2 linked regions of the Endozoicomonas gorgoniicola genome follow. The protein of the gene in region 1 binds, or shares a complex with, the protein of each later gene. Links are inferred from orthologs where the notes say so. Each region holds a gene or a part of one and is shown on either strand. Other genes may lie near its edges.

Evidence for each region. Proteins that work in one complex are often made in the same cells at the same time.
Region 2: the proteins of uvrB (region 1) and uvrD are in contact, whole or in part, in a crystal structure (PDB 7EGT), measured with the Thermus thermophilus proteins. The link is inferred for Endozoicomonas gorgoniicola from one-to-one orthologs. Residues at the interface, in WP_096411307.1 of Thermus thermophilus: Glu23, Leu25, Arg26, Asp27, Gly28, Glu29, Arg30, Phe31, Arg55, Glu326, Asp327, Phe328, Glu379, Ser382, Gln383, His398, Gly400, Arg401; in WP_096412145.1 of Thermus thermophilus: His654, Arg656, Phe657, Gln666, Asp668, Glu669, Lys680, Arg681, Leu682, Ser683, Lys685, Tyr686, Ala687.

What each region holds. Positions count from the first base shown.
Region 1 is NZ_JAPFCC010000001.1:1,378,296-1,382,110, forward strand. The notes cover bases 1-2,977. They hold uvrB (excinuclease ABC subunit UvrB), read left to right. Parts: upstream 1-474; coding sequence 475-2,481; downstream 2,482-2,977. Other genes in these bases: NX722_RS06315 (hypothetical protein), read left to right, coding at 1-268; NX722_RS06330 (hypothetical protein), read left to right, coding at 2,948-2,977. Outside these bases: more of NX722_RS06330, read left to right, coding at 2,978-3,661; NX722_RS06335 (hypothetical protein), read left to right, coding at 3,618-3,815. UniProt on the Escherichia coli protein: The UvrABC repair system catalyzes the recognition and processing of DNA lesions. A damage recognition complex composed of 2 UvrA and 2 UvrB subunits scans DNA for abnormalities.
Region 2 is NZ_JAPFCC010000001.1:4,953,903-4,959,889, reverse strand. Bases 606-3,564 are described here. They hold uvrD (DNA helicase II), read left to right. Parts: upstream 606-978; coding sequence 979-3,150; downstream 3,151-3,564. Other genes in these bases: NX722_RS22175 (TRAP transporter substrate-binding protein), read left to right, coding at 3,280-3,564; NX722_RS22185 (hypothetical protein), read right to left, coding at 606-771. Outside these bases: zinc ABC transporter substrate-binding protein ZnuA, read right to left, coding at 1-358; more of NX722_RS22185, read right to left, coding at 595-605; more of NX722_RS22175, read left to right, coding at 3,565-4,386; murI (glutamate racemase), read right to left, coding at 4,404-5,240; NX722_RS22165 (hypothetical protein), read right to left, coding at 5,382-5,864; NX722_RS22160 (ISL3 family transposase), read left to right, coding at 5,863-5,987. UniProt on the Escherichia coli protein: A helicase with DNA-dependent ATPase activity. Unwinds DNA duplexes with 3'-5' polarity. Translocates on single-stranded DNA with 3'-5' polarity. Initiates unwinding more efficiently from a nicked substrate than double-stranded DNA.

The sequences.
Region 1 (3,815 bases):
GCGTGAGCAATATCAGATTCCATACCCATACAGCGTTAGATCAAGTGAAGAAGGCATTGATGATCAGAGCGAGACACGGGGTCAGTCGCATTTCTTTTTATATCAACACTACAAGGCTCTTTATGAACAGATGCAACAAGTCAGACAAGCCTTGGAAAATGACTTGCTCAGAGTGGAGGACCAAGTCGAGGGGATTGAATCGTTTATAATGCAGCTCGAAGTCTCAGAAGCTGAATTGCCCGAAGTGCAGGACCAATGTGATTTCTAATTAGGTGTTCTAACCTGATTGAGTGTTTAAGTCCGACAGCCTGCGTGGATATGTTAAAGTAGAAACCACCAACTACTTGCGGTTTGATGCGGGCAGTATTTCCCCGGCATTTTTTCGGTTTGCCTGTTTTATCAATCGAAAAAAGGCTGGCATGGGCAAAAGCCCGGAGCATTTATGTGTCTGGAATTGGATAGTGTCGGGTTTATATGGGAAAAGAATTTAAAGTTTCAGCCGGGTTCAAACCGGCGGGTGACCAGCCTGAGGCGATAGAAAAGCTGGTGGCAGGGGTTCAGTCAGGACTGGCGTGCCAGACTTTGCTGGGAGTAACCGGGTCGGGCAAAACCTTTACCGTGGCGAACGTGATCGAGAAGATCCAGAGACCCACCATCATTATGGCTCATAACAAGACACTGGCTGCGCAGCTGTATGGCGAGTTCAAAGAGTTCTTTCCGGACAACGCCGTTGAGTATTTTGTTTCCTACTACGATTACTACCAGCCGGAAGCCTATGTACCCAGCTCCGATACCTTTATTGAGAAAGATGCATCGGTGAATGAACACATCGAACAGATGCGCCTGTCAGCCACCAAAGCGTTGATGGAACGCGAAGATGCGATCATTGTGGCGACGGTATCAGCGATTTACGGTTTGGGTGATCCGCAGTCGTACAAAAAAATGATGATGCATCTGGATCGTGGCGATCAGATTGATCAGCGACAAGTGTTGCGTAATCTGGCGGAGCTGCAATATACCCGTAACGATACAGAACTGAGACGCGCCACATACCGGGTGCGTGGTGATGTGATTGATATTTTTCCAGCGGAATCGGAAAAGGAAGCGGTTCGACTGGAGCTGTTTGATGATGAACTGGAAGCGATCAGTCTGTTTGATCCATTGACGGGGGAAGTACTGCAGAAACTGCCCAGAGTCACCATCTATCCGAAAACCCACTATGTGACACCCAGGCAGACCATTATTGATGCTACGGATGCGATTAAGGCGGAGATGAAAGAACGTCTTCAGGTATTACGCGACAATAACAAGCTGGTTGAAGCGCAGAGACTGGAGCAGCGAACCCGCTATGATGTTGAGATGATGCTGGAGCTGGGTTACTGCACCGGCATAGAAAACTACTCACGACACCTGACTAAAACACCACCCGGGACACCACCACCGACTCTGTTTGACTACATTCCAGATAACGCTTTGCTGGTGATTGATGAATCCCATGTCACGGTTCCGCAGATCGGGGCGATGTACAAAGGCGATCGTTCCCGCAAAGAGACCCTGGTGGAATTTGGCTTCCGTCTGCCATCGGCCCTGGACAACCGGCCACTAAGGTTTGAAGAGTGGGAAGACAGACGACCACAGACTGTTTTTGTATCAGCGACACCCGGCAAGTATGAAGAAGAGCATCAGGATCAGATTGTTGATCAGGTAGTTCGGCCAACGGGTCTGGTTGACCCGGTCATAGAGGTTCGTCCGGCAACCACCCAGGTGGATGATCTGCTGTCTGAGATTAACCTTACCGTTGATAAAGGCGAGCGGGTTCTGGTGACCACGCTGACAAAACGTATGGCGGAAGACCTGACCGAATACCTGGGTGAACACGGGGTTCGGGTGCGTTATCTGCACTCAGACATTGATACGGTTGAGCGGGTCGAGATTATCCGGGATCTGCGTATTGGCGCATTTGATGTGCTGGTGGGCATTAACCTGTTGCGGGAAGGTCTGGATATGCCGGAAGTGTCGCTGGTGACGATACTGGATGCTGATAAAGAAGGTTTCCTGCGCTCTGATCGCTCTTTGATCCAGACCATTGGGCGGGCGGCACGAAATGTGAACGGGCGAGCCATTCTTTACGCCGACAAGGTGACAGGTTCGATGGACCGGGCGATTAAGGAAACTGAACGTCGTCGTACGAAACAGATGGCTCATAATGAGCAACATGGCATTGTGCCAAAGTCCGTGCAGAAATCGGTGGCAGATATTCTTGAAGGGGCAGTGACACCGGGTAAGAAGAGGGGAGCCAGAACCCGTAAGGTGGCAGAGCCTGAGGCGGTTTATGAGGTGGCTCTTACACCGGAAGCCATGACGAAAAAGATCAGCGAGTTGGAAAGCCAGATGATGGAACATGCCCGTAATCTGGAATTTGAAGAAGCCGCTTCCGTAAGGGACCAGATCAGCCATCTGCGGGATAAGGCATTGAAATAAAAGCAATGAATCAACATTTTCCAGTACTCAGGGGTTGCTATTTTCATTCCTGTTGATAATATACACCCAACTTCAGGCGGTTAGCTCAGTTGGTTAGAGCGCCACGTTGACATCGTGGAGGTCACCAGTTCGAATCTGGTATCGCCTACCAATAACTCTTTGAGTTATATAGAAAAAAGCTCGCTCTTAGCGGGCTTTTGTCGTTTAGGTCGGAAAATAATCGGAAAATAATCGGAAAATTATTTCAGATATCCAATCCTGACAGTGTTAATCCAGCCTCTACCTCTTCGTATTTTATCTCGTGTCCTTCCTGATAATCGGTCGTCATCTTGCCGCTTGAATGCCCCATAAGCACCTGAACGTAGTCATGTGAAAAACCAGCTCGGTGTTCATATATCCATGAACTGAAATGGTCACCAGCTTGCCAATTCTCTAAAATACCAATCCCGCCTCTAATGTTAGAGGCATGCGATATTTTGTTATGCTCGAATCCCGTCGTCCGCTGCGAAAAGAAATCCGCCTTGTTGAGCGTGGATTTGAAACGGTGGCGGCGTATCCAAAAGTGAACTTCTTCAAACGTCATATTTCCTGTGAAATCCGTAATATTCATGAAGTCGCCAGCTTTATTGACAAGCTAAGTACCAAACCGCAATTTGCGTTGGTTCATGGTCAGCCGCTGGACTCTTTACCCATGAATCAGATGGTGAGACGCTTGTACCACGGCAGAGATAATCATCCGGCCACCCTTGGAGACCGGATGCAGTCTCTGCTCATACTGGATATTGACGGCTTACCGATCCGGCCTGTAGACATGAACCGTGAACCCCGGTTGGCTATTAATCAGGCTCTGGAAAAACTCGGGTCACCTTTTGCGCAGACCAGCTGTTACTGCCAGCTGACATCCAGCCAGCAACCTTATGCTGATCACCTTTATGCCCGTTTGTTTTTTGTGCTTGATTCAGAAGTGTCTTTACAGACTATCAAACGGTGGGCAGAAACCCGAAAGACCGATTGCCGCCTTGATCCGGCCTTGTACAGTCCGGCACAGCTTATCTATACGGCACCACCTCTGTTTTTGGGGGCAAGCGATCCCCTGATCAGACGCAGCGGTTTAGTGCTGTCGGAAAAAAAACACGTTGCCGACGGACATAATACGCTCTGTCTCCAGAGTTTCTGTTAATAAGCCCCGGCCATCCCAGAGCTATGGCGGTAAAGGACTGGATTACAGTAATGTCTGTTTTACCGACACACCAAGAGGTCGGGAGTGGCTGGATAAAATAGGAGACCATGCTGGAGGTGGTGGTTTCTACCCGGTGATACTCAGACTGATTGCC
Region 2 (5,987 bases), 3.6 Mb from region 1 along the record:
GGATGCCTTTGGCGCTCATCATAGGGACAGAACGGGTCGTTCTGTTATTGGCCAGCATCCTCTCAAGAAACACCTCCATATCCGGGCCTATCCAGAACATGACATCAGCGCTTTGCAGCAGGCGGGCATCAGAAGGTCTCAGGCTGTGGTTGTGAGGAGAAGCTCCGGGAGGCAGAAGAACGTCTGGCTCAGTAATTCCCTCAGTGATTGCCTGGGCAATCAGCTGTAATGGCTTGATAGATGTTAATACTTTCGGAGGCTGCGGTTGACCGGGCAGTTCGCTTGAAAATGCTGGCGCATGGAAGAACAGCAAACTGATAAGGCTGATTATTATAGGGAATTTTTTATTGGGTACCATGAAACGTTACAACACTGCTTAAATCTAAAACGTTATATTATAACATACATAAAATAATGTGTACTTTTGTCCAATTAATGGTTTTTATCAGACCCCTTGTTTTTAGCACAGGCAGGTTCGTCGGGTGATTTTTTTCGATGAGTAGCAGCCGTCGTTGGAGGGACTCAGGCAGCTTTCAAGCTGCCTGACTGTTTCCGTTAATAGTTACCGTTAATAGCTACTGTTAGTAGCTACTGTTAATAGCTTCCCCAGTAATCCTCACCACATTCACTACTCATGCGCTTCTTTTCTTCCCGGTCTTCCAGGGCGCGACGGATGTACAGAGCCCGCTTTGATTTTTTTTCGGGCATTTCGTCCCGGGGATGACCGGAAGCAGCGATGGACGTTTTTTTGGATGCTTTATTCTTGGGCATGGCAGTAATCTCTTCTTATTTTTTTGCTTACTGACCATTTTAAAATAAGCGTGTGTCATATTCTTGACAAGAGTCCATGTCGTTTATCTCTGTGAGATATCTCGTACACAGCTCAACTCTTTGCCACACTCTCTCCCGTAAGACATAAATCGATAACGTATCAAGTATTCGTTACACTGTTCCAAGTTTTAACTGCGAAGACCCGTTATGGATGTAACCCCGATTATTGACTCTCTGAACGATGCCCAGCGGCAGGCGGTAACAGCCCCGCTGAGTTCGATGTTGGTACTGGCTGGAGCCGGAAGTGGTAAGACCAGAGTACTGGTGCATCGCATTGCCTGGCTGGTGCAGGCAGAAGCAATATCGCCTTACTCCATCATGGCTGTTACCTTCACCAACAAGGCTGCGGCAGAAATGCGCTCACGCATTGAAGACCTGCTGGGGATTCCCCCAAGAGGCATGTGGGTGGGTACATTCCATGGTTTGTCTCACCGTCTGTTGCGGACTCATTATCAGGATGCCGGTCTGCCGGAAAGCTTCCAGATTCTCGACAGCGATGATCAGCTTCGGGTTGTAAAACGCATTATGAAAGCGATGCAGCTGGATGATCAGCGCTGGCCGCCAAGACAGGCACAGTGGTACATCAACAGCAAGAAAGATGAAGGGCTTCGCCCGGATTATATTGATCCGGGTTATGACCCGTTTGAACGTACCATGCTGGATGTTTATCGAGCCTATCACCAATATTGCGAGCAGATGGGTGTGGTCGATTTTGGTGAACTGTTACTGCGAGCCCATGAGCTGTTCCTGAAACGTCCGGATATCCTTCAACACTACCGACAGCGTTTTCGCTACGTTCTGGTGGACGAATTTCAGGATACCAACGCCGTACAATACGCCTGGTTAAGATTACTGGTGGGCGATGAAGACAAAATGATGGTCGTGGGTGATGATGACCAGTCCATTTATGGCTGGCGTGGTGCCCGCATTGAGAATATACGTCAGTTTACCGAAGACTTCCCTAAGTCCAGCACGGTTAAACTTGAACAGAATTACCGTTCCACAGGCAGGATTCTGAATGCTGCCAATGCAGTGATTGCCAACAACCCTGACCGTCTTGGCAAAGAGTTGCACACCGACAGTGGCGATGGCGAAGCGATCCAGCTTTATTCCGGTTTCAATGAAATGGATGAGGCAAGGTTTATTTCTGATCGCATCAGCGAAGCCGTTAACGAAGGCAAGTCCCGTAGCGACATTGCCATTCTTTACCGCTCTAATGCCCAGTCCCGCAATCTGGAAGAAGCGTTGCTGAGAGCCGGGATTCCTTATCGGATTTATGGTGGTCAACGTTTCTTCGAACGGGCTGAAATCAAGAATGCCCTGGCTTACCTGAGGTTGATCAGCACACCCCATGACAACACCTCTCTGGAGCGGGTGATTAATATTCCGGCACGGGGTATTGGCGAGAAAACCGTCGAAAAACTCAGGGAAGCTGCCCGCACACAGGATGTTTCCCTGTGGCTGGCGATCAAGAGCGTGATTGCCAACAAGGCTATTGGTGGCAAGGCCGGACGTTCTCTGGCGGAGTTTGTCGACCTGATTGAAACCCTCACTGCGGTGGGTGACGACCTTGATCTTGGTGAGCTGGCTGATCGTGTGATTACCCACACCGGCCTGGTGGCGCACCATGAAAAAGAGAAGGGTGAAAAAGGTCGTGCCAGGGTAGAAAACCTTGAGGAACTGGTGACCGCCTGTCGTCAGTTTGATATTGACGACCTTGATCTGGATGAAGAAATCGAAACCATGAGTCCGCTGGATGCCTTTCTGGCCAATGCGGCGCTGGAAGCCGGTGACACTCAGGCTGACCAGTTTTCTGACAGTGTTCAGATGATGACTCTGCACTCGGCAAAAGGTCTGGAGTTTCCTATGGTGTTTCTTGCCGGTATGGAAGAGGGTCTGTTCCCTCACAAAATGTCGCTGGAAGAAGGCAACCTGGAAGAGGAGCGTCGTCTTTGTTATGTGGGTATTACCCGAGCCATGGAAAAGCTGACGCTCAGTTATGCTGAAAACCGTCGTTTATATGGCAAGGATACCTTCAACCGCCCTTCCCGGTTTATTCGTGAAATACCGGGTGAACTGATTCAGGAAGTGCGTCTGGGAGGTACGATTTCCCGCCCCGCCACCACACGACAGTCTACGTCTTCTGCTGCATCTGCCGGACTGGCACTTGGGCAGCGGGTTCACCACGATGTGTTTGGTGAAGGTACTATTGTAAGTGCTGAAGGTGATGGGGCGCAGGCAAGAGTACAGGTGAACTTCGACAGTGAAGGCACGAAATGGCTGATGATGGCTTACGCTAATCTGGTGGTGATTTCCTGATTGATACCAGCCCGGATGTTCAGTCCGGGCTGATTGATTTAAGTTGCCAGAAAAGCCACACCTGCTAACATGCACCTGTCTTCTATAAAAACATCCGTATAAAAACAACAATGACAGAAAGGTAAAGTCATGAAACGTCGTAACCTGCTTGCCTCCGTCGGGCTGGCATTGTCTGCAACATTTCTTGCCGGTTGTGGATCATCCGAGCAAGCTGAAACCTCCGTTGTAGCAGAGCCTGAACAACAATCTTTTGAATGGAAACTGGTCACGTCCTGGCCGAAAAATTTTCCCGGATTGGGCATGGCCCCAGAACGCTTTGCTGACATGGTTAATGACATGAGCGCGGGTCGCCTTCAGGTCAAAATATACGGCGCTGGTGAACTGGTTCCGGCACTGGAGGTGTTTGATGCCGTGTCGAACGGTACAGCCGATATGGGGCATTCCGGTGCTTACTACTGGAAAGGCAAAGACCCTGCTACACAGTTTTTTACCGCCGTCCCCTTTGGTTTAAACGCTCAGGAAATCAGCAGCTGGATTCACTATGGCGGTGGACAGGCGCTATGGGATGAAGTCTACAAGCCTTTTAATATTAAGCCGTTGGCAGGTGGTAATACCGGTGTGCAAATGGCGGGCTGGTTTAACAGGGAAATTAACTCTCTTGATGATATTAAGGGACTGAAAATGCGCATTCCCGGCATGGGCGGAGAAGTGCTGAAGCGTCTGGGAGGCGTTCCGGTAACACTGCCTGGTGGTGAACTCTTTACTGCTTTGCAGACTGGTGCCATTGATGCAACGGAATGGGTTGGGCCTTATAACGATATGGCGTTTGGCTTCTATAAGGTGGCTTCCTATTACTACTATCCCGGCTGGCATGAGCCAGGTTCCATGATGGAATTTACCATTAATCTGGATGCCTGGAATGCATTACCAGCCGATCTTCAGGCTATCGTAAAGGCTGCTGCAAAAGCGGCTCATCAGGACATGCTTGACGAGTACACAGCCAGAAATAATGCCGCTCTCAACCAGCTGGTATCCGAACATGGCGTGAAACTGCGTCGTTTGCCGGATGACGTATTAAAAGAGCTGAAGGAAACGGCTGACGAAGTCACGGCTGAAGTGGCTGCCAGCAGTGATGTTGCCAAACGTGTTTACGAGTCTTTTAAGGCTTTCCGTGAACAGTCCACGCAGTACCACAAGATTTCTGAAGAAGCCTATTACGACGCACGTTCTTTATAGAGCCAGATGAGCAGGGGTTAACGACCCTGCTCCAGCTGATGCACTTCTTCAAATCCCATTGCTTCCAGTGCAGGCATCAGGCCATGAATGCCGTCAGGGCTGCCGGTATAGATAAACCGGTCAGAGGTCGGTGTGCTGGAATCAGGGATGGTTTCCAGTAGAAATTCAACCCGTCTGGCAATGGCTTCGCCGGAATTAATCCAGTGAATGGGAACCGGGCAGGCGGCCTGAAGCTGCTGTTCCAGCAAAGGAAAGTGGGTGCAGCCTAATACAATACAGTCGGGCTGTTTGCCATTGGCAAAAAAAGGTTCAACGACGGTTTTGTATTCCTCATGGCTGACAGGCTGTTCACGCAGGTGGCGTTCTGCCATGGCAACCAGTTCACTGGAACCCACAGAAATGACATCACAGTCTCTGGCAAAATCACGAATTAATTGATGAGTATATTCTCTGGCAATGGTTCCCGGTGTGGCCAGCAGTCCAATACTGCGCTTTTTTGACCATTCCCCCGCCGGTTTGATGGCTGGAACAACGCCCACCACTGGAATTTGCAGTGCCTGTCGTGCGCGGGGCAGAGAGATGGTACTGGCGGTATTGCAGGCGATAATGGCAAGGGCTGGCTGATATTGCTCTGCCAGTTGGTTCAGGCAATACAGCGTCCTGTCAATGACTTCCGCTTCTGGTTTTGGACCATAAGGAAATGCCTCGTTGTCCGCACAGTAAATAACCTCAACCCCCGGCAGTCTGCGTTTGACTTCCTGATAAATACTCAGCCCTCCAACGCCGGAGTCGAAGATAACAATGGGTTTCTTTTGTTGCTCTTGTTGAGCGAGTGGTTGAGCGGATTGTTGCATAGATAAAGGGTGTCGTTGTTCCACAAAATAAAACAGGGTAGACGCTGTCAACCGGTTTGCAAATAAGAGCTCTTCGCTGTTTCCTGGGGATTTCATAAGCAGTGAGGAGTCTAACCAGGGAGTCACTGATTCAGCTTCACTCTAAAAGAGACTGTTCTTTTCGGCTTCGGTCCATTCTGGATGCTTTCTTGTAAGCACAAGACCTGATGAAAAGGAGATACCATTAAATCGTGGTATTAAGCTAAAGTACTTGATAATACAGCTGGTGTCCGAAGCAGGAAAAGTACAGTTAGCCCAGGGGTCACATACAACAGAACCTTGAAGTGCTTTCTTAAATCTTTCACCACCTAAAATAAACTCCGGCAGGATAGGCTTACTATCTAATAGTAAAAAAGTATGGTCGTAATTGATCTCAGTTCGGACTATTCCTATATGTAAATCAGGTGATTGCTTTATATTTGATAAATAATTATATGCTATAGATGCAAAGTCATCACACGTCCCAAACCCTAATTTTTTAGGGGCTTTTACAGGTTGGCTGATGGAAAATGAGGGGTTGCAACAGAAATAGCCTTTCAGGAAAGATTGATTTGAACAGATCAAAATTTCTGAAGGATCAGACATGTGTACAACACCCTCACTACGTCCTATGTTCGCATTTCCCGGCTGGGTAATCGAGCAGATTGATATTGATTGGGAAGTCAAACAAGCTTTTGTCTATCTCCGCAGGGATGGCCGAATTCAGCA